DNA from 4 places in the Burkholderia sp. 22PA0099 genome. Region 1 is predicted to be linked to each of the others. Evidence: predicted binding sites of a transcription regulator. Region 1 holds the regulator's gene; each other region holds the start of a gene.
The links. Region 1 encodes HrcA, which represses chaperone genes, less so after heat shock. Its sites were predicted from a motif close to TTAGCACTCNNNNNNNNNGAGTGCTAA; they were not measured.

Region 1 (5,708 bases):
CTCGCCGCCCGAGGCGACCTTGGTCAGCGGGCGCAGCGGCACGCCCGGATGGCCGGCCACGCGGAACTCGATCTGTTCCAGGCCGTGCGCGCCGCCTTCGGCGAGCGGCACCAGCGCGACATCGAAGCTGCCGCCCGCCATCGACAACTCCTGCATCGCGGCCGTGACGGCGCTGCCCAGCGCGGTGGCCGCATCGGCGCGCGCCGCCGACAGCGTGCGCGCGTCGTCCAGATAGGCTTCGCGGGCACGGTCGGCCGCGACCTGCAGGTTGCTCAGGTCGGCGGCGGCGTCGAGCGCGGCAAGCTGCTCGCGGCGCGCCAGGTGTTCGTCGTGCAGCGTGTCGGGCGGCAGCCGGAAGCGGCGCGCGGCCGAATGCAGCGCGTCGAGCCGCATCTCGACCTGCGCGAGCCGGCCCGGATCGAGTTCGAGCCGCTGCGCGTAGTGCGACAGCGAATACGAGGCCTCGCGCAACTGGATTTCGGCCGGATCGAGCGAGGCCAGCACGTCGTTGAGCGCCGGGTCGAGCGAGGCCAGATGGCGCACGTTCGAGAGCACCGCGCCCAGATGCCCGAGCATCGATTGATCCGATTCGGAGATCGCCAGCAGCGCAGCCTGCACGCCTTGGCTGAGGTTCGCCGCATGCGTGAGGCGGCCGTGCTCGCTGTTGACCTCGTCCCATTCGCCCGGTTGCGGCGCGAGCTTGTCGAGTTCGGCGAGCTGCCAGGCCAGTTTTTCGCGTTCGAGCTGCAGTTCGCGCTCGTGGGTTTGCGCGAGCTCGATCTGATGGAGCGCATCGCGCCAGGCGCGCCAGGCGCGCGCCACGGCGGCCGCGTCGGCCGTCAGGCCTGCGTGCGTGTCGAACATCTCGCGCTGGGCGTCGGGCCGCATCAGCAACTGGTGCGCGTGCTGGCCGTGCACGTCGACCAGCATCTCGCCCAGCTCGCGCAATTGCGAGAGCGTGGCGCTGGTGCCGTTGATGAACGCGCGCGACCGGCCGTTGGCGTCGATGACGCGGCGCATCATGACCACGTCGTCGGCATCGAACGCATGCACGTCGAGCCATTGCGCGACACGGTCGTGCGGCGTGAATTCGGCGGTGATGTCGGCGCGCTGGCAGCCGGCGCGCACGACGCTGGCGTCTGACCGCTCGCCGAGCGCGAGCGCGAGCGCATCGATCAGGATCGACTTGCCGGCGCCGGTTTCACCGGAGAACACGCTGAAGCCGGTGTCGAATTCGAGGTCGAGCCCGGCGACGATGACGAAGTCGCGAATCGAGAGATGGCGGAGCATGGTGGGTGGCGCGGCCGCGTCAGGATTCCGGATCGTCGTCGTGCGACGGATGCTCGTTCCAGTGCAGCTTCTTGCGCAGCGTCGTGTAGAAGCTGTAGCCGACCGGATGCAGGAATGGCACCGTGTGGCGCGAGCGGCGCACCTCGATGGTGTCGTTCAGTTGCAGCGCCGTGAACGACTGCATGTCGAAGTTCACGTTGACGTCACGCCCGCCGATGATCTGGATGCCGACCTTGACGTCGTCGGGCAGCACGATCGGCCGGTTCGACAGCGCGTGCGGGGCGATCGGCACCAGCACGATGCCCTGCAGTTGCGGATGCAGGATCGGGCCGGCCGACGACAGCGCGTAGGCCGTGGAGCCGGTGGGGGTGGCCACGATCAGGCCGTCCGAGCGCTGGTTGTACATGAAGCGGCCGTCCACCGAGACCCGTAATTCGGCCATCCCGGAGAAGCCGCTGCGGTTCACCACCACGTCGTTGAAGGCCAGCGCGTGATAGATCGGCTCGCCGTTGCGCACGATGCGCGCTTCGAGCAGCGTGCGTTCCTCGCGCTCGAAGCTGCCCGACAGCATCAGCGGCACCAGGTCGAGCATCTCGGAGGCCGAGATATCGGTGATGAAGCCCAGCCGGCCGTGGTTGATGCCGATCAGCGGGGTGCGGTAGGGGGCAAGCTGGCGGCCGATGCCGAGCATGGTGCCGTCGCCGCCGAGCACGATCGCGACGTCGGCGCGCGCGCCGATTTCGGTGGGTGTCAGCGCCGGATGGCCCTTGATGCCGTATTCTTGCGCGGTGGCTGCCTCGAAGACGACTTCGAGCCCTCGCTTCACGATGGCAGCGGCCAGCGCGGCGAGCGGTTCGGCGATGCCGGGGGTGTTGCTGCGCCCGACGAGCGCCACGGTCTGGAACTGGTTGCCGGTATTCATGGCGGCATTACACCATAGCTGGATGACGAAAAGGAACCGGCCGGGAGGCCGAGGGCGCCTTGGCGCCGCAACCCTCGCGGGCGCCGCGCGCTTGCGCTAGAATTTTCGACCATGTTAGATCCCCGCGCACGCACCCTCCTGAAAACCCTGATCGAACGGTATATCGCCGACGGTCAGCCGGTCGGCTCGCGCACGTTGTCCCGGTATTCCGGGCTCGAGCTGAGCCCGGCCACCATCCGCAACGTGATGTCCGACCTGGAGGAGCTTGGCCTCGTTTCGAGCCCGCACACCTCCGCCGGGCGCGTACCGACGCCACGCGGCTATCGGCTGTTCGTCGACACCATGCTGTCGGTCGAATCGCCGATCGACAGCGACGCGCTCACGCGGCTCGTGCAAACCACCCTGCAGGCGGGCGAGCCGCAGCAGAAGGTGGTGGCCGCCGCCGCCAGCGTGCTGTCCAACCTGTCGCAGTTCGCCGGCGTGGTGCTGACCCCGCGCCGCAGCCATGTGTTCAAGCAGGTCGAATTCATGCGGCTGTCCGACAAGCGGATCCTGCTGATCATCGTCACGCCCGAGGGCGACGTGCAGAACCGCATGATGGCCACCCAGCGCGATTATTCGCCGTCGCAGCTGACCGAGGCCTCGAACTATATCAACGCCAATTTCGCCGGGCTGTCGTTCGACGAGGTGCGCCGCCGCCTGCGCGAGGAAATCGACGCGCTGCGCGACGACGTGACCGCACTGATGCACGCCGCCGTCACGGCCAGCACCGAAACGCCCGACGACGGCGACACGCTGCTGATCTCGGGCGAGCGCAACCTGCTCGAAGTGGCGGATCTGTCGTCCGACATGGCGCGGCTGCGCAAGCTGTTCGACGTGTTCGACCAGAAAACCAGCCTGCTGCAACTGCTCGACGTGTCGAGCCATGCGCAGGGCGTGCAGATCTTCATCGGCGGGGAATCGACGCTGGTGCCGATCGACGAGATGAGCGTCGTCACCGCGCCCTATGAGGTGAACGGCAAGATCGTCGGCACGCTCGGCGTGATCGGGCCGACGCGGATGGCCTACAACCGCGTGATCCCGATCGTCGACATCACGGCGCGGCTGCTGTCGCTGACCTTGAGCGGCAACCAGTAAGCCGTTCGCTATTGCCCCGATTGGCGCGTCGGCCTTTCGCCGTCTCGTGTCGCCGGGTCGTGGGCCGTCGCTATAATGAGGCTCGTTCGATCCGGTGCCCAGGCCCATCCCCGTTCATGCGTTTTGATCTCGAGCCGCCGTCGCAACACGCGCCGGCGCATCGCATCGCCGTTCTGCTCGTCAATCTCGGCACGCCCGACGCGCCCACGCCGGGCGCCGTGCGGCGCTATCTGGCGCAATTCCTGTCCGATCCGCGCGTGGTGGAAATCCCGGCCATCGCCTGGCAGCCGATCCTGCGCGGGCTGATCCTGCCGTTCCGCTCGCGCGCCTCGGCGAAGAAATACGCGACCGTCTGGACTCCCGAAGGCTCGCCGTTGCGCGTGCACACCGAGCGGCAGGTCGAAGGCCTGCGGCCGCTGTTCGCCGCCAACAGCTATCAGGTGATGGTCGATTACGCGATGCGCTACGGCACGCCCGACATCGGCACGGTGCTCGGCCAGTTGAAGCACGCGGGCGCGGAACGGGTGCTGCTGATGCCGCTGTATCCGCAGTATTCGTCGTCCACCACGGCAACCGCGTTCGACGCGGCGTTCGCCGCGCTGGGGCGCATGCGCAACCAGCTCGAAGTGCGCACGGTGCGCCACTACGCCGACCATCCCGCCTATATTCATGCGCTGGCCGAGCAGGTGCTGCATTACTGGGCCGAGCACGGTCGCCCCGATTTCGCGGCCGGCGACAAGCTGGTGCTCAGTTTCCACGGCGTGCCGAAGCGCACGCTCGACCTCGGCGATCCGTACCATGACCAGTGCCAGCAAACGGCGGCGCTGCTGATCGCCACGCTCGGCCTCGGCTCGCTCGAATGCCTCGTCACGTTCCAGTCGCGCTTCGGCAAGGCCGAATGGCTGCAGCCGTACACGGCGCCGACGCTGCGCGAACTCGGCGCGGCCGGCGTCAAGCGCGCCGACGTGTTCTGCCCCGGCTTCACGTCCGATTGCCTCGAAACCATCGAGGAAATCGGCATGGAAGTGCGCGACGAATTCCTGCATGCCGGCGGTGGCGCGTTCCACCGCATTCCGTGCCTGAATGCGTCGCCGGCCTGGATCGACGCGCTGGGCCAGATCGTCGCGGAAAACCTGCAGGGCTGGCCGGCGCGCGTGGCGGTGCCGGCCGAGACGGCCGCCTGAACCGGGGCGGCCCGAGCCTCATTCACCGTCACGAAGCGGAATCAAGCCGATGAACTACCGGATTTCGACCGAACCGGGCGCCAAGCTGCGGATCGACAAATGGCTATGGGCGGCGCGCTTCTTCAAGACGCGCTCGCTGGCCACCGACGCCGTCGAGAAGGGCCGGGTGCGGATCGGCGGCGCGGCCGTCAAGCCGTCGAAGGACGTGCGGGTGGGCGATCGTGTGGAAATCACCATCGAAACGGTGGTCTGGCAAGTGGAAGTGCTCGGGATCTGCGACCTGCGCGGCCCGGCTAGCATCGCTCAGACCTTGTATTCGGAAACCGCGGAAGGGCGGGCGAAACGGCTTGCCGAACTCGATCGGCGACGGCATTATCGCGAGCCGGCCGCCGAGATGCACGGCCGCCCGACCAAGCGCGACCGCCGGATCATCGACAAACTTTCGAATGGGCGCTGAAGGTGGGCTCGAACGTCGCCCGCGCGCTGCCGTATTCGGTGGTGCGATCGGTGACGGCGCCCGACATGCAGATGGTGGTGGTGCCGGCCACGAGTACCAGCGCGACCACCGAAATGACAAAGGTCAATTTCACGGTACTCCCCTTGGGACGGCCAGCGGAACGGGTCCGCAATCGGAAGGCGGCGGCCGGTGAGTGGTGCGCGCGCGCTGTGCGTCGTTCGAAATGATCCGACGAATCGGGCCGCGTCGGGGTGGGTCCGGGCAGCCTCAGACGCAGTGTAGTGCAGCGTCCGGGGCCGATCCAGTGGGGTGGTGGTAACGGTTGTTACGGCCGGTTGCGGGTCGATCCTGCCGATCGGACGCGAACCGCCGAAAGACCCTCTTGAAATTGTTGTTTTCGGCCCTATGTGGGTTTCTGTTGCTCGGCAGGCAGGCCACGGGCCTTGTCCGCAGCGTGCCGCCGGGCTGGCTTTCATTCACCCAATCGATTTCAGCGACATGGAAAACACGCAAGAGAATCCGGCTGCTCAACCGGCCGACGAAACCGGCCGCGACGCACAGGCTGCTCAGCCGGCCCAGGCCGACGTGCCGCAGGCCGCCGAAGCCGACGCCGCGCTGGCCGAAGCGCAAGCCAAGGTTGCCGAGCTGCAGGAGCACTTCCTGCGCGCGAAGGCCGAAACCGAAAACGCGCGCCGCCGTGCACAGGAAGACGTCGCCA
Region 2 (5,708 bases), on a different replicon from region 1:
CGGCCGGCATTGCCACCACCGCGCCCGAGCTGGCCGGCATCGGCCACTGGCTCAACGGCCCGCCGCAGACCCTGGCGAGCCTGCGCGGCAAGGTGGTGCTGGTGGATTTCTGGACTTATACCTGCATCAACTGCATCCACACGCTGCCGCACGTCGAAGCGTGGTACGAGAAATACCGCTCGCAGGGGCTGGCGGTGATCGGCGTGCATACGCCCGAATACCCGTTCGAGCGCAGCACCGCGAACGTGGGCGACGCGATCGGCCGCTTCGGGCTGACCTATCCGGTCGCGCAGGACAACGACTACGCCACCTGGCGCGCCTACGGCAACCAGTACTGGCCGGCGTTCTACCTGATCGACCAATCGGGGAAGATCGTCTATCGCCATTTCGGCGAGGGCGATTACGAGCAGACCGAGGCCGAAATCGTGCGGCTGCTGGGGCAACCCGCCAACCCGGCGGCAGCCACGACGGAGAACCCGCCCGTGGCCCGGATCGCAAGCTGATCGCGGCCCGAAATGCAACACGGGCGGCCGGCCGTATCGGCCAGCCGCCCGTGGCGGATCGCTTGCCCGAAGGTTCAAACGTTCGAACCTTCAGGCGTTCGGTGCTTCAGAACCCGAGATCCGGGCCGCCCGGCGCGCCGCCGTGGCCGGCCGGCGCAGTGGCCGCCTTCGGCGCTTCGAACACGCTGGCGTCGGTCGTCAGCAGCAGGCCCGCCACCGAAGCCGCGTTCTGCAGCGCCGTGCGCGTCACCTTGGTCGGATCGAGCACGCCCGATTCGACCAGATCGCCGTACTCGCCGGTCGCGGCGTTGTAGCCGAAGTTGCCCGAGCCCTCGGCCACCTTCGCCACCACCACGCTGGCTTCCTCGCCGGCATTCGCCACGATCTGGCGCAGCGGTTCCTCCAGCGCGCGCAGCACGATCTTCACGCCGGCGTCCTGGTCCGCATTGATGCCGCGCACCTCGCGGATCGCCTGCCGCACGCGGATCAGCGCCACGCCGCCGCCCGGCACGATGCCTTCCTCGACGGCCGCGCGCGTGGCGTGCAGCGCGTCGTCCACGCGGTCCTTCTTCTCCTTGACCTCGATCTCGGTCGCACCGCCCACCTTGATCACGGCCACGCCGCCGGCCAGCTTGGCCACGCGTTCCTGGAGCTTCTCGCGGTCGTAGTCGGACGAGGCATCCTCGATCTGGATGCGGATCTGCTTGACGCGCGCCTCGATCGACGCCTTGTCGCCGGCGCCATCGATCACCGTGGTGTTTTCCTTGCCCACCTCGATGCGCTTGGCCTGGCCCAGTTCGGCCAGCGTCGCCTTCTCCAGCGTCAGGCCGGTTTCCTCTGCGATCACCTGGCCGCCGGTCAGGATCGCGATGTCCTCGAGCAGCGCCTTGCGGCGGTCGCCGAAGCCCGGCGCCTTGACGGCCACCGTCTTCAGGATGCCGCGAATGTTGTTGACCACCAGCGTGGCCAGCGCCTCGCCTTCCACGTCCTCGGCGATGATCAGCAGCGGACGGCCCGCCTTGGCGACCTGTTCAAGCACCGGCAGCAAGTCGCGGATGTTCGACACCTTCTTGTCGTGCAGCAGGATGTACGGGTTGTCGAGAATCGCGACCTGGCGATCCGGGTTGTTGACGAAGTACGGCGACAGGTAGCCGCGATCGAATTGCAGGCCTTCCACCACGTCGAGTTCGTCGGCCAGCGATTTGCCGTCCTCGACGGTGATCACGCCTTCCTTGCCCACGCGGTCGATCGCCTCGGCGATGCGCTGGCCGATCGATTCCTCGCCGTTGGCCGAGATCGTCGCGACCTGCGCGATTTCGAGGCTCGTGGTGGTCGGCTTGCTGATCTTCTTCAGTTCCTCGACGGCGGCCAGCACGGCCTTGTCGATGCCGCGCTTCAGGTCGAGCGGGTTCAGGCCCGCCGCCACGTATTTCTGGCCTTCGCGCACGATCGCCTGCGCCAGCACGGTGGCCGTGGTGGTGCCGTCGCCGGCCGTGTCGCTGGTCTTGGAAGCCACTTCCTTGACCAGTTGTGCGCCGATGTTCTGCAGCTTGTCGGCCAGCTCGATTTCCTTGGCGACCGACACGCCGTCCTTGGTCACGATCGGCGCGCCGAAGCTGCGCTCCAGCACCACGTTGCGGCCCTTCGGCCCGAGCGTGACCTTGACGGCATCCGCCAGCACGTTGACGCCTTCGATCAGCTTTGCGCGGTTGACGTCGCCGAATACGATTTCTTTTGCAGCCATATGGGTTTCTCTCAGGTTCAGACGTTGACGACCGCGACGATGTCTTCCTCGCGCAGCACCAGCAGTTCGATGTTGTTGACCTTGACCGTCTGCCCGGCGTACTTGCCGAACAGCACGCGATCGCCGGTCTTCAGATCCGGTTCGATGCGGCGGCCGTCGGTGTCGCGCCGGCCCGGGCCGACGGCGATCACTTCGCCCTGATCCGGCTTCTCGGCGGCGCTGTCGGGCAGCACGATGCCCGACGCCGTCTTGGTTTCCTGGTCGAGCCGTTTGACGATCACGCGATCATGCAGCGGACGAAGACTCATCGTTGCGTTCCTCTCGGTTGGATGCGGTGGGTTTGGCACTCGTCATGGGCGAGTGCTGATGAGGCCCAGTATAAAAACGGGGCGTTCACCGATCCAATAACGGATACGCGGATGGATATGAAAGCGCGGAAGTATCGTTATCGCGGACGGCGATAAGCGGGGCGCCACGGTGGCGGCTCGGAAGCACGAGCCGATCGGGGCCGCCGCGGCAAGCGAACGCGGCCCCGGCGCGAACGCACGGGGCCGACACAACAGTGCCGCTCAGGCCGTGAAATCAGGCCGTGAAATCAGGCAGTGAAGCCGGCCACCGCGTGCGGTACATACGGCGCTTCGAGCGTGGCGATCTCGGCGTCGGTCAGCTTCAGTTCGAGCGCGGCCAGCGCGTCCGTCAGATGATGCGGCTTCGAAATCCCGACGATCGGCGCGGTCACGCCCGGCTTCTGCGAGACCCAGGCCAGCGCGACCTGCGCGCGCGGCACGTTGCGCGCGGCGGCCACCTCGGCCACGGCCTCGATCACCGCGCGGTCGGCATGCGCCGTGGCCGCGTACAGGCGGGTGCTGACGTTGTCGCTGTCCTGGCGCGCCGAGCTTTCGTCCCAGTTGCGCGTGAGGCGGCCGCGCGCCAGCGGGCTCCACGGGATCACCGCAACGCCCTGATCCACGCACAGCGGCATCATTTCGCGCTCTTCCTCGCGGTACAGCAGGTTCAGGTGGTTCTGCATGCCGACGAATTCGGTCCAGCCGTTCTGGCGCGAGAGGTAGAGCGCCTTCGCGAACTGCCACGCCGCCATCGACGACGCGCCGATATAGCGCGCCTTGCCCGCCTTCACCACGTCGTGCAGCGCTTCGAGCGTTTCCTCGATCGGCGTGCCCGGATCGAAGCGGTGGATCTGGTACAGGTCGACGTAATCGGTGCCGAGCCGCTTCAGGCTGTGGTCGATCTCGGAGAGGATCGCCTTGCGCGACAGGCCCGCGCCGTTCGGCCCCGGGCGCATGCGGTTGTAGACCTTGGTGGCGATCACCACGTCGTCGCGCTTTGTGTATTCGCGCAGTGCGCGGCCGACGATCTCCTCCGAGGTGCCGTCCGAGTACATGTTGGCGGTGTCGAAGAAGTTGATGCCGGCTTCGATCGCCTGGCGAATGATCGGGCGGCTGTCGTCCTCGGACAGCGTCCAGGCGTGATTGCCGCGCGTCGCATCGCCGAAGGTCATGCAGCCGAGCACCAGTTTCGAGACTTCCAGGCCGGTCCGGCCGAATTTCACGTATTCCATCGCTACCTCGTTGAAGGGTGATTTGCGCGGAATCATGCCCGATTCCGCGAATGGATGCGTCGATGTGACGCATAAGGCTAAGTACGTTTCGCGCAAAGCCAACCCAACTACTTCTTTTCTGCGAGCTTTCGATCTATCTACAATACGCGGCCATGATTCGACTTCGCCATCTGCTCGCGCGGCGCGTGACGAATCCGGCAGTGGCCGCGTTGCTGCTGCTGATCGTCGCGTTCCGCCTGCTGCTTCCGCCCGGCCTGATGCTCGCCACGAGCACGCGCGCGAGCACGGCCGGGTTCGTGATCTGCGGCGGTCATGGCGCGCTGTTCGACGATGCGGCCCCACGCGGCGTCAGCGTCGATCACGCCGCGCAGGCTGCTGCCGCCGATCTGGCCGCGGCGCTGACCGGCTCCCCGCCGCCGTCGGCCCACCCACATGGCAGCGATCTCTGCCCGTTCAGCGCGGCGCTCGGCATCGGCCTGGCCACGGTGCTGCCGATGCCGGCCTACTGGCTGCGCATCGCCACCGGCAACCACCCGCCGCGCTTGGCCCAGCCCATCCGCCCGGGCAACGACCCCGCCCGCGGCCCGCTCGGCGCCCGCGCCCCACCCGCTGCATTCCTGAGCCCACTGTCCGGACCTCGACCGTCCCGTAGCTTCGCGCGCGTTTGATCGCCGCGCGACGGGCCGTCGCGTCCGCCGCATCCATCGTCTCCGCCTCGATCGTCTGGCGCGGATCGGCTTCACTTGGCCGATGTTCGCGCACGTCCCGACGCGACGCGCGAGATCTCGCAGGGTTTCGCAGCCCATCGCACCATGCTCAATTTGAAACGGATCGCGGCCGCCGCACTGGCCGCCTTCGCGCTCTCGGCGCAAGCTCAACCGATTCCACCCGACGCCGCGACAACGGTCGGGCAACCCACGCCCGACTCGAAGCCGCCGGTCACGGTGGCGCTGCCCGCCGTCGGCGTCACGAGCCATCCGGATGGCCTCGTGCAGTCCGACACCGCGCTCGATTCCGTCTCGGCGACGCGCACCGACACGCCGCTGATCGAAGTGCCGCAATCCGTGCAGGTGATTCCGCGCCAGCGGATCGAGGAGCAGGACGCCCGCACGCTCGCCGACGCGCTGCGCAACGTCTCGGGCGTGGTCCCGAGCGAGCCGGCGGAAAGCACCATCGTCAGCGATCTGGTGCGCGGCTTCCCCGCCGACGTTTACCTCGATGGCCTGCCGACAACCGGCATGAACGCCACCAGCAGCCCCGCGAGCCTGATCGGCATCGAACGGATCGAGGTGCTGAAGGGGCCGGCATCCACCTTGTACGGCGGCGGCCTGGGCGCGCCGCTCGGCGGCCTGATCGATATCGAAACGGAGCGGCCGAAGGCGAAGCGCGGCGGGTACGTGGCCATGCGCACCGGCAGCGACGGCACGCTCAACCCGTATTTCGACATGACCGGGGCGCTGGCTCCGTCGATCGACGCGCGGCTCGCGGGCGAATACGCGCATGACGGCAACGCGATCGACCAGGTCAAGGGCGAGCGTTGGGCGCTCAAGCCGAGCGTGTCGTTCAAGCTCGCGCCCAGGACGGTCCTGCTCGTGCAAGGGCAGTTCAACCACCGCAGCCAGCGCGAGTATTCGGGCCTGCCGGCGGCCCAGGCGCTGGCAGGCCAGCTCGACCGTTACGCGTTCCCCGGCGCGACGACGGGCCAGCCGCGCACCTCCTTCGACAGCCAGTTGGCGACGGTCCGGCTCGAGCACGCGTTCAACGACCGCCTGCGCCTGACCGTCAGCGGCCGGTATTACCAGAGCCGCATCCCCGAATACGGCAGCTTCGTCGATCCGGGCCGCTATCCGCCCGACCCGGCCACGCCGACCACCTATCCGAT
Region 3 (5,708 bases), 110 kb from region 1:
GGCGCTGCGCGCGCTGGCCGCACGCGGCCTCGTGGCCGAACGCGCCTGGGCCGGCACGTTCCTCAGCGCGCTCGACATGGCCGGCATTTCGCTGACGCTGCTGCGCGTCGACGATGCGCGCCTCGCCTGGCTCGACGCGCCCACCGAGGCGGCCGCCTGGCCCGCCCGCGCGGGCCGCGTCGCGCCGCAGGAAAGCCGCCCGGTGCCGGCCGCGCCCGGCGCGGGCCGCAACCTCGGCGGCGACGGCCCGCGGCTCGCCGCCGACGCCACGCTGCGGCGCGTGATCGACGCCGTTTGCGTCAGGCTGCACGCATCGGAAGCGACGCTGACCGAGATGGATCAGCGCGTCGGCGATGGCGATCTCGGCATCAGCCTGTCGCGCGCCGCGCAGGCGATCGAAGCCGAGGCGGGCGGCTGGCCCGACGCGTCGCGGCCGGCCGCGGTGCTGCGCGCGATGTCGGCCACCATCCGGCGCGCCGTGGGCGGCACCTCCGGCCCGCTCTACGCGGCGATGCTGATGCGCGCGGCGGCGGCGCTCGATGGCGCGGCGAAGCCCGATGCGTCGGCCTGGGCCGAGGCGTTCGCGGCCGGTGTCGACGGGGTGTGCGAGATCGGCGGCGCGCGGCCTGGCGAGCGCACCATGATCGATGCGCTCGATCCGGCCGCGCGCGCGTTGCGTACCGCGCTCGACGCGACCGGCGGCGATCTGCGCCAGGCGCTCGATGCATCGGCCGCTGCAGCCGCCGAAGGCGCGGCCGGTACCGCCACGCTGATGCCGCGGCGCGGCCGGTCGAGCTATCTCGGCGAGCGCGCGCTCGGCCATCCCGATCCGGGCGCGCATGCGGTCGCGCTGTGGCTGGCCGCGATCCGCGACGCGCTGCGCGACTGAGCCGGCCGCCGTCAATCGACCGGCTGGCCGCATCGGCGCCCCGCCCGAAGCCGGGCGGGGCCGCGAGCGCCGCTCGAGATCGAGCGCATCGCTGCGATGGACGATCACTTTGCCGTTGCCCGGGCCGCCCCCGGCCCGCGTGCGATAATCCGCGCCTGTCTGTCCCGCCTGTGCCTCGCGCACCCGCCTGCCGTGAATCCCTTTCTTGTTCCGCTGTCCCGCGTCGACGAATTCGACGAGATCATCGACGTGCGTACGCCGCTCGAATACGCGGAAGACCACATCCCCGGTGCGTTGAACGCGCCCGTACTCAGCAACGATCAGCGCGTGGTGATCGGCACGATGTACAAGCAGGTGTCGCCGCACGAGGCGACGCGCCTCGGCGCGGCCTGGGTCGCGCGCAACATCGCGGAGCACCTCGAAACCACCTTCGCCGACCGGCCGCTCAACTGGCGTCCGCTGATCTATTGCTGGCGTGGCGGCAAGCGCTCCGGCTCGATGACGTCGTGGTTCAACCTGATCGGCTGGCGCGCCCGGCAACTCGACGGCGGCTACAAGACCTATCGCCGCTGGGTCGTCGACGAGCTCGACGTGCTGCCCGCGCGGTTCCGCTACATCGTGTTGACGGGCCGTACCGGCAGCGGCAAGACCCAATTGCTCGGCGCGCTCGGCCGGGCCGGCGCACAAATCGTCGATCTGGAGCGGCTGGCGGTGCATCGGGGCTCGCTGCTCGGTGCGCTGCCGGGGGCGGCGCAGCCCACGCAGAAGGGTTTCGATACGGCGCTGGTGCTGGCGCTGCGCGCGCTCGATCCGGCGCGGCCGGTGTTCGTCGAGGCGGAGAGCCGCAAGATCGGGCAGATCACGCTGCCCGACACGATGCTGGCCGGCATGCACGCGGCGCGCTGCGTGGCCGTCGAAACGGCGCGCGACGCGCGCGTGGCGCTGCTGTTGCGCGATTACGGCCATCTGTTCGACGACCCCGCCGCGTTCATGCAGCAGCTCGCGCGGCTGACCGAGCTGCACGGCCACGCGCGCATCCGCGACTGGCAGGCGCTGGCCGAGGCCGGCGCGCGCGACGTGCTGTTCGAATCGCTGATCGACCTGCACTACGACCCCGCCTATGCGCGCAGCAGCCGCGCTTCGTTCCGGCAACTGGCCGGCGCCCCCGCGTTCGCGTTCCGGCCGATGGCGGACGAGGCCGATCAGGCGGCCCAGGCGCAGGCCCTGTTGGCGCAGCTGGGGGAGGCCTGAGCCGTGACCCGTTGCGCACCGTTGCCGGGAACTCCCGGCGCTCGCCCGGACTCCATGCTGGCGTCGCGGTCACGTTGAGGTTCACGCCGCTGTCGCGAGCGCGGCCTATCGTCTGCGGGCAGCACGTCGCGCCGAGCGCGATCCGGGCCGACGAATCGCCGGTCGCGGGCCGGATCGCAGCCGGCTGCCAGGGTGCCAACGCGTGCCAAAAGCGCGGGCGCACGGTACGGCAGATTGTTTTTTATGCACCCGTTTTCTAGGGAAATTCGATCAAGCGATTGAATTAAAAGGAAAAGATCGAATCGAGGGTAAACGGAAGCCGGTAAAAAACCTTTCCCTTCCGTCCTTGAATTTGTCAAACCTCGTCCATATAATTAGCACTCGCTGCACGAGAGTGCTAACAACTTCGCCGCCGGGCGACAGCCCGACGGCATCCCTCAGTGTTACTTCAGTTTCTCAAAGAGGAGTGAAAATGAACCTTCGTCCTTTGCACGATCGCGTGATCGTCAAACGCCTGGATCAAGAAACCAAGACGGCCTCGGGCATCGTGATCCCCGAAGCAGCGGCTGAAAAGCCGGATCAAGGCGAAGTGCTGGCGATCGGCCCGGGCAAGCGCGACGACAAGGGCGCTCCGATCGCGCTCGACGTGAAGGTCGGCGATCGCGTCCTGTTCGGCAAGTACGCGGGCCAAGCCGTCAAGGTCGACGGCAAGGAAGTGCTCGTGATGCGCGAAGAAGACATCATGGCCGTGGTCAACGCAGCGTAAGCCTGCGAATACGCTACTCAGCGATCCCATTCCAGAGAATTCAAGGAGTAAAAGATGGCAGCTAAAGACGTCGTATTCGGCGATTCCGCCCGTTCCAAAATGGTTGAAGGCGTGAACATCCTGGCCAACGCGGTCAAGGTCACGCTGGGCCCGAAGGGCCGCAACGTGGTGCTCGAGCGTTCGTTCGGCGGCCCGACGGTCACGAAGGACGGCGTGTCGGTCGCCAAGGAAATCGAGCTGAAGGACAAGCTCCAGAACATGGGCGCGCAAATGGTCAAGGAAGTCGCTTCCAAGACCAGCGACAACGCCGGCGACGGCACGACGACGGCAACCGTCCTCGCGCAATCGATCGTTCGCGAAGGCATGAAGTACGTCGCATCGGGCATGAACCCGATGGACCTGAAGCGCGGCATCGACAAGGCCGTCGCGGCAGCCGTGGAAGAGCTGAAGAAGATCAGCAAGCCCTGCACGACGAACAAGGAAATCGCACAGGTCGGCTCGATCTCGGCGAACAGCGATTCGTCGATCGGCGATCGCATCGCTGAAGCGATGGACAAGGTCGGCAAGGAAGGCGTCATCACCGTCGAAGACGGCAAGTCGCTGGCCGACGAGCTGGACGTCGTCGAAGGCATGCAATTCGACCGCGGCTACCTGTCGCCGTACTTCATCAACAACCCGGACAAGCAAGTCGCCGTCCTCGACAACCCGTTCGTGCTGCTGCACGACAAGAAGGTGTCGAACATCCGTGACCTGCTGCCGGTCCTGGAACAAGTCGCGAAGGCTGGCCGTCCGCTGCTGATCATCGCTGAAGACGTCGAAGGCGAAGCACTCGCCACGCTGGTGGTCAACAACATCCGCGGCATCCTGAAGACCGTCGCCGTCAAGGCTCCGGGCTTCGGCGACCGTCGCAAGGCCATGCTGGAAGACATCGCGATCCTGACCGGCGGTCAAGTGGTGGCGGAAGAAACCGGCCTGACGCTCGAGAAGGCAACGCTGGCCGAACTGGGCCAAGCCAAGCGTATCGAAGTGGGCAAGGAAAACACGACGATCATCGACGGCGCAGGCGAAGCCGTGAACATCGAAGCACGCGTGAAGCAAGTGCGCGCGCAAATCGAAGAAGCGACGTCGGACTACGACCGTGAAAAGCTGCAAGAGCGCGTTGCCAAGCTGGCAGGCGGCGTGGCAGTGATCAAGGTCGGCGCTGCGACCGAAGTCGAAATGAAGGAAAAGAAGGCACGTGTCGAAGACGCACTGCACGCAACGCGCGCAGCTGTGGAAGAAGGCATCGTGGCTGGTGGCGGCGTCGCGCTGATCCGCGCTCGCACCGCGATCACGGCACTGACCGGCCTGAACGCCGATCAAAACGCCGGTATCAAGATCGTGCTGCGCGCGATGGAAGAGCCGCTGCGTCAGATCGTCACGAACGGTGGTGAAGAAGCCAGCGTCGTGGTGGCAGCCGTTGCAGCCGGTACGGGCAACTACGGCTACAACGCCGCAACGGGCGAATACGTCGACATGGTCGAAGCCGGTGTGGTCGACCCGACCAAGGTCACGCGTACGGCGCTGCAAAACGCAGCATCGGTCGCCGGCCTGCTGCTGACGACGGACGCTGCCGTTGCCGAACTGCCGAAGGAAGATGCCCCGATGGCTGGCGGCATGCCGGGCGGCATGGGCGGCATGGGCATGGACATGTAATCGACTTCGGTCGATTGCACGACGGGCGCGCAGCGATGCGCGTCCCGCCCCGCAAAACGAAAAACCCGCAGCGATGCGGGTTTTTTGTCGTTTACAGCGCGGAAAAGCCGGGGCGGCCTGCGCCCCGCCGGCGTGCGTTCAATGCATTCAGTGACGCGATGCGCCGTAAGGCGGCGTGGCCGGTGCCGCCGGGGCGGCCGGCGTGTCGTCCTCGTTGCTGCGCGCCCAGAAGAAACGGTCGGGCACCCAGGCGCCCATGCCGGGCCGGAACGCGTCGCGCGCGGCCTGGTACAGGTATTCCTGCGCCTCGCGCACGGCTTCGGGCGGCTCCTGGCCATTGGCCAGCAGCGCCGCGATGGCCGAGGCGAGCGTGTCGGTCACGCCCATCAGCCGGTTCGGCGTGCGTTCCCAGAGATCCTGCCGGATCTGGCCTTCCTCGCCGTACAACGTGTTGACGAGCCGGTGCGTGCCGGTTTCGGTGGCGAGGATGTACTCGCAGCCCTGCGACAGCAGATGCGCGATCGCCGTGTCGAGGTTCGGCGCTTCCGCGTCGCCGTCGGGCTGCGCGAGCGCGATCAGCGTGGCGTGATCGGCCACCAGCAGCGTGGTTTGCGGGGCGAGCAGATCGGCAATCGATTCGCGCAGGTCGTCGGCGGCGAGCACATGCTCGTCGTCGAGCGTGAAGTCGGGCGCCAGCACGAGCGGCACGCCGTCGTAGTCGGCCACGACCTCGGCGATCGCGCTGACCACTTCGGCGCGGGCCGTGGCGCCGATCTTGAACGCGGCGACGGGCATGTCCTCGAGCAGCATCCGGGCCTGCGCGACGACGGTGTCCGGATCGAGGCCGGTCACCTCGTCACAGGAAGCCGAATCGCGGACCGTGTAGCCGGTCAGCACCGACGTGCCGTGACAGCCCATGCTCGCCAGCGTCAGCAAATCCGCCTGCAGGCCGGAGCCGCCGGTGGGATCGAACAAGCCGAAGGTGAGGACGATCGGAGGGGCGTTGCTGGACATGAAAAATCGGGGAAAGAGAGAACGATCGGGCGGCGCACCACACGGGTGCGCCTTGCCGGTCATTATGCGTTGGAAACTTGCGCAAGACGTGGT
Region 4 (5,708 bases), 1.1 Mb from region 1:
TCGTCGTCGGTCTTGCCGAGGAACGGCAGCAGTGCAGTGGCGCCCATGTCGAAGCCGTCGGTGAGGGCGAAGCCGATCAGCAGCGTGCCGATCAGCACCCACCAGATCACCTTCAGAGTTGCGTAATCCATGACGATTCCTTGTTCGGTTTCGGTGAGAGGGCGCGCATCAGGCGGCCGGGGCCGTGTGCTGCTGCTCGTGGTGGTAACGGCCGGTGTGCAGCGACGACGGGCCGAGGCGCGCGTACTTGAACATCAACGTGATCTCGATCACGAACAACGCCGTGTAGAACAGGACGAAACCGGCGATGCTCAGGTAGAGGTCGGTGGGCGTCAGGCTCGATGAGGACAGATGCGTCGGCAGGATGCCGGCGATGGTCCACGGCTGGCGCCCGACTTCGGCCACCACCCAGCCGAACTCCGCGGCCAGCCACGGCAGCGGAATCGCCCAGACGGCCCAGCGCAGGAACCAGCGGCGCTGCGGCTTCAGCAGCTCGCGCCGCGCGCAGAACCAGAACGCCAGCACGAAGGTGACGAGCATCATCACGCCGAGCAGCACCATCAGCCGGAACGAGAAGAACACCGGCGCGACGGGCGGGATGGTTTTCTTCGCCGCCTCGGCGATCTGCTGCGGCGTGGCATCCGTGACGTTGTTCGTGAACTGCTTGAGCATCAGCCCGTAGCCGAGGTAGGTTTTGTGTGCGTCGAAGCTGGCGCGCGTGGCCTCGCTGGTGTCGCCGGCCTTCAGCTTCTGCAGGGCCGCGTAGGCGATCATGCCGCTGCGGATGTGGTCCTCGCTGCGCTTGATCAGATCATTGAGGCCCACTACCGGTTCGTCGATCGAGCGCGTGGCCATCAGCCCGAGCACATAGGGAATGCGGATCGCGTAATCGGTGCGCTGCTCCTGTTGGTTCGGAATCCCGAACAACGTGAGTGCGGCCGGCGCCTGGGTCGTTTCCCATTCCGATTCGATCGCGGCCAGCTTGACCTGCTGCACTTCACCGGTGGTATAGCCCGATTCGTCGCCGAGCACGATCACGCACAGCGTGGAAGCCAGCCCGAAGCCGGCGGCCACCGCGAACGAGCGCAACGCGAAGGCCGTGTCGCGGCGGCGCAGCAGATACCACGCGGACACGCCCAGCACGAACATCGACGCCGTGACATAACCGGCCGACACCGTATGCACGAACTTGACCTGCGCGACCGGATTGAACAGCACGTCGGCCAGGCTCGACAGCTCCATGCGCATGGTCTGATAGTTGAACTGCGCGCCGACCGGGTTGTTCATCCAGCCGTTCGCGACGAGGATCCACAGCGCCGACAGGTTCGAGCCGACCGCCACGAGGAACGTGACCATCAGGTGCTTGACCTTCGACAGCTTGTTCCAGCCGAAGAAGAACAGCCCGACGAACGTGGATTCGAGGAAGAAGGCCATCATCCCTTCGACCGCGAGCGGCACGCCGAAGATGTCGCCGACGTAGTGCGAGTAGTACGACCAGTTCGTGCCGAACTGGAATTCGAGCGTGATGCCGGTGGTCACGCCCATCGCGAAATTGATGCCGAACAGCTTGCCCCAGAACTGCGTCATGTCCTTGTAGACCTGCTTGCCCGTCATGACGTAGACGGTTTCCATGATCACGAGCAGCCAGGACATGCCGAGCGTGAGTGGAACGAACAGGAAATGGTAGAGCGCTGTGATGCCGAACTGCAGTCGCGACAGATCGACGACTTCGCTACTGATCATGGTGGTCTCCCTTGGAGGAATCAGGGGTGGTGGGCCCAAGCAGGCGGGCGGCGACGACGGCCGGCGGCAATTGCATGTGATCCGCCTGCGGGTGATTGAAGAAGGCGTACTTGAGCGCCATCAGAAGAACCAGCTTGATGGCCAGCACGGCCGACAGGTCGCGCACGAGCGTCGGCCCCTTGGCCCAGGCGACGAGGCGTGTGCGTAGCGTGCGCGGGGCATCGCGCGGTGTGGGCTTGGGAGTGAGAAGCAGCGACATGATCGGTTGAGCAGCGCCCTGGATAGGCCGGTTGGGTATCGTTCGTCGCGCCGTTTGGCGCACGCGGAAGGACATTAAAATTTTAAAATTGTGCGCTGCGATAATTGCAATTCAACCTGCGGCGGACGGTCGCGAAATGGCGATTTGTATTTGATGTGTCGCAAAGCTTGCTCTGAATCGCGAATCCGATTTGGAACAATCCTACGGAATGCCGAATATTTCTAGTTATAGGATGGCACCCGACGAGTGTCAGGAAAAATGGAGCGGGGGTGGTAGCGCTGTTGTGCAGCCCAAAACAAAAAACCCGCTGTCTTGCGACAGCGGGCTCGATCAAACGAGGCCGGGCAGCTTGCCTGGGCGTTACGCGTATTCGGCGAGTGCGGCGCGCATTTTCTTCATTGCGCTGGCTTCGATCTGGCGGATGCGTTCGGCCGACACGCCGAACTCGGCGGCGAGATCGTGCAGCGTCGAGCCGCCCGAACCGTCGTCGTCGACATGAAGCCAGCGCGCCTCGATGATGCGGCGGCTGCGCGCGTCGAGCGATTCGAGTGCTTCCGAGATGCCGTCCGTCTGCAGGCGGTCGCGCTGGCGCGCGGCGATCACGGCCGTCGGTTCGTTATGCGAATCGGCCAGATAGGCGATCGGGGCGAACGATTCCTCGCCGTCGTCCACCTGCCCTTCGAGCGCGATGTCGCCGCCCGACAGCCGCGTTTCCATCTCGGCCACTTCTTCGCGCTTGACGTTCAACTCTTGCGCGAGGCCTTCGATTTCCTCGGGCGTCATCGCCTGCAAGCCCTTCTTGTGGCTGCGCAGGTTGAAGAACAGCTTGCGTTGCGCCTTGGTCGTGGCGACCTTCACCATGCGCCAGTTGCGCAGGATGTACTCGTGGATCTCGGCCTTGATCCAGTGGATCGCGTACGAAACGAGGCGGACGTTCTGAGTCGGATCGAAGCGCTTCACGGCCTTCATCAGGCCGATGTTGCCTTCCTGGATCAGGTCGCCGTGCGGCAGCCCGTAGCCCAGGTAGTTGCGCGCGATCGACACGACTAGCCGCAGGTGCGACAGCACCAGCCGGCGAGCCGATTCGAGGTTGTTCTGGTCACGGAATTCCGTGGCGTATTGACGCTCTTCTTCAAGCGTCAGCATCGGAATCCGGTTGGCCGCCTGGATATAGGCGTCGATATTGCCGAGTTGGCCCGGCAGCATCGATTGGGACGCGAGCGCCAGCGAGCCTGCCGATGAGGCTTTCGCAGGCGCCGAGCCAAAAATATTCGGAAGGGTCAGAGCGTTGCTCACTTAAACTCCTTTGGAATCAGGGACATTCCCCGTTACTAGGCGATTCCACCAAGCTCATCTTAGCACTCTCGCCAAGTGAGTGCTAAACACTTAGAGGCGACAGGGCCATTCGAGTTCCGGGATGTCTATCAAAAAATGTATATTGATAGTACACCGTTCCTGTCAGGGTTGCTGCTGATTCAAATTGACGATGATTCGTGAATCTTTTGGGATGTAATTTTGATTCTTGTTATTTTTGAAGAAAATTATTTCGAAAGACGATGCCGATAAGAAATCCCCTTTAACCTAAGATGCACTTCGTTTTTTGAGTCGGCGGCGTGATGCGTGGCCGATGCTCCATTCAACCCCGGAATCTGGAGTGGCGAATGCAGAACAAGAAGAACAGTCCCGGAACGGGACGATGGCTGCCAAGCGTGGCGCTGGCAGTCGTACTGGCGGGTGGTTCGACCTCGGCCATGGCCGACCGCTGGGGTGTCCAACTGGGAGGCGGCATCGCCGATCACGACATGAAGAAGGTCGATCTCGGCGTGGTGTGGGACCCGGGCTGGTCGTGGTGGCAGGTCGGCGATTGGCACTTCACCTTCGTGGCCGAAGGCCATGTGTCCTATTGGCATTACGGCGGCGATCACACCGTGCACGGCAACATCGGCGAATTCGGCTTCACGCCGGTGGTTCGCTTCATCAAACGCACCGGCTACGTGCGGCCGTTCATCGAGGGCGGCGTGGGCGTGCGGCTGCTGACTCACCCGACGATTGCCACCGATTACACGATGTCGTCGGCGTTCCAGTTCGCCGACATGGTGGGCGTCGGTGCGCAGTTCGGCTCCCGTCAGCAATACCTGGCAGGCTTCCGTTTCCAGCACGAATCAAACGCCAGTATCAAAGAACCGAATCCTGGTATAAATTTCAGCCAAATCTACTTGCAGTACAACTTCTGAGTGGCATGCGCCACGGGCGCGAGGCCGGGGAGTGCGGCGATGGTGGAGCAGCAGATGGAGGCGATCCGGACGCTCGAGCGCGACCGGTTTCGAGCGATGGTCGACGGCGACGGCGAGGCGCTCGACGTCCTGCTGTCGGACAACGTCTATTACGTGCACACCAACGGCAAGCGCGAGTCGAAACAGCAGTTCATCGACGCGATCCTGGCCGGACGCCGCCGCTATCGCCAGATCGAGGTGCAGTCGCAGGAGGTGATGCCGGTGGGCGGCGACGCGTTCGTCGTGACCGGGCGGGTGATCGTGGAACTCGAGGCGAACAACGGCGGGATCGTGTTCCCGATCGCCTACACCTCGCTGCAGGCCCGGGAAAGCGGCCAATGGCGCTTGCTCGCCTGGCACGCAACGCGCTGCGCAACCGAAACCTAGATCCCGCCGTTCGCGGGTGAAGCGGATGCTCGTCGCATCCCTGCGGTTTCATCGAGGCGGCCTGTCGGGCCGCCTTTCCGTTCCTGCCTGCCGAGGATCGCCCGGCCTGCATGTCGGTTGCGCATTGCGTGCCGACCGTGTGCGGCCGGTCGGCCTGCCGTATTCGGGGCGCGATTCGGCCCGTGAAATCAGGCCGCGGCGCGGTGATCCGAGCAGTGCCAGTCGGAGCGGTTGATCGCGCTGGCCACCGCGTCGATCGCCGCGACCACCGGCTCCTCGTGTGCGCCTACGCCGTAGCGCATGGCGGCATCGCCCATCTTGATGCCGACGAACATGGCCGTGCGCCCGTCGGCCGCGCGCACCGTCTCGACCGAAGCCACTTCGATCTCGGCGCCCGCCGCGCCGGCGAAGGCGGCCGCGGCATGGGCCACCACCGCTTCGGCCGTCGCGTCGCTCGCGATCGGGCCGCCGGCCGCAATCTCGTGCCGCTCCCAGCTCATCGTGCCGCCGACGCGCGCGGCCGGCCCGGTGGTTTCGAAATATTCGCGATGGAACAGCGCGCAGATCGCGTCGCCGGTCACTTCCTCGCCGGACTGGTCGGCCACCGTCTGCACGGCGTGGCTGAATTCGATCTGCACGCGGCGCGGCGGCGTGAAGCCCATGCCGCGTTCGAGCAGGTACGTGGCGCCGCCCTTGCCGGACTGGCTGTTGACGCGGATCACGGCGTCGTAGCTGCGGCCGAGATCGGCCGGATCGATCGGCAAGTACGGCACTTCCCAGATTGCGTCGGGCTGCTGCTGCGCGAAGCCCTTGCGGATCGCGTCCTGGTGCGAGCCCGAGAAGGCCGTGAACACGAGGTCGCCGGCATACGGATGGCGCGGATGCACCGGCAACTGGTTGCAGCGCTCGACCACGCGGCGCACCGCATCGATGTCGGAGAAGTCGAGGCCCGGGTCGATGCCCTGCGTGTAGAGGTTCATCGCGAGCGTGACGAGGTCGACGTTGCCGGTGCGCTCGCCGTTGCCGAACAGGCAGCCTTCGATGCG

Region 2: the regulator HrcA is predicted to act here: its motif matches at 2,588-2,614, upstream of AB4851_RS13780 (co-chaperone GroES).
Region 3: the regulator HrcA is predicted to act here: its motif matches at 2,515-2,541, upstream of AB4851_RS31930 (co-chaperone GroES).
Region 4: the regulator HrcA is predicted to act here: its motif matches at 3,358-3,384, upstream of rpoH (RNA polymerase sigma factor RpoH).

Annotation. Positions count from the first base shown of each region.
Region 1 is NZ_CP163165.1:3,829,511-3,835,218, reverse strand. Features, by position in the region: gene recN (DNA repair protein RecN) at 1-1,290, opposite strand, end outside; gene AB4851_RS32370 (NAD kinase) at 1,310-2,212, opposite strand; gene hrcA (heat-inducible transcriptional repressor HrcA) at 2,324-3,349, shown strand; gene hemH (ferrochelatase) at 3,466-4,533, shown strand; gene AB4851_RS32355 (RNA-binding S4 domain-containing protein) at 4,583-4,990, shown strand; gene AB4851_RS32350 (hypothetical protein) at 4,962-5,123, opposite strand; gene grpE (nucleotide exchange factor GrpE) at 5,489-5,708, shown strand, end outside.
Region 2 is NZ_CP163164.1:3,118,254-3,123,961, forward strand. Features, by position in the region: gene AB4851_RS13770 (thioredoxin family protein) at 1-503, shown strand, start outside; gene groL (chaperonin GroEL) at 610-2,247, opposite strand; gene AB4851_RS13780 (co-chaperone GroES) at 2,265-2,555, opposite strand; gene AB4851_RS13785 (aldo/keto reductase) at 2,843-3,826, opposite strand; gene AB4851_RS13790 (hypothetical protein) at 3,979-4,494, shown strand; gene AB4851_RS13795 (TonB-dependent siderophore receptor) at 4,570-5,708, shown strand, end outside.
Region 3 is NZ_CP163165.1:3,720,129-3,725,836, reverse strand. Features, by position in the region: gene dhaL (dihydroxyacetone kinase subunit DhaL) at 1-889, shown strand, start outside; gene mnmH (tRNA 2-selenouridine(34) synthase MnmH) at 1,082-2,140, shown strand; gene AB4851_RS31930 (co-chaperone GroES) at 2,613-2,906, shown strand; gene groL (chaperonin GroEL) at 2,961-4,601, shown strand; gene thiD (bifunctional hydroxymethylpyrimidine kinase/phosphomethylpyrimidine kinase) at 4,749-5,615, opposite strand.
Region 4 is NZ_CP163165.1:678,280-683,987, forward strand. Features, by position in the region: gene cydB (cytochrome d ubiquinol oxidase subunit II) at 1-131, opposite strand, end outside; gene AB4851_RS18310 (cytochrome ubiquinol oxidase subunit I) at 169-1,743, opposite strand; gene cydP (cytochrome oxidase putative small subunit CydP) at 1,733-2,002, opposite strand; gene rpoH (RNA polymerase sigma factor RpoH) at 2,363-3,298, opposite strand; gene AB4851_RS18325 (acyloxyacyl hydrolase) at 3,664-4,236, shown strand; gene AB4851_RS18330 (nuclear transport factor 2 family protein) at 4,276-4,662, shown strand; gene leuA (2-isopropylmalate synthase) at 4,851-5,708, opposite strand, start outside.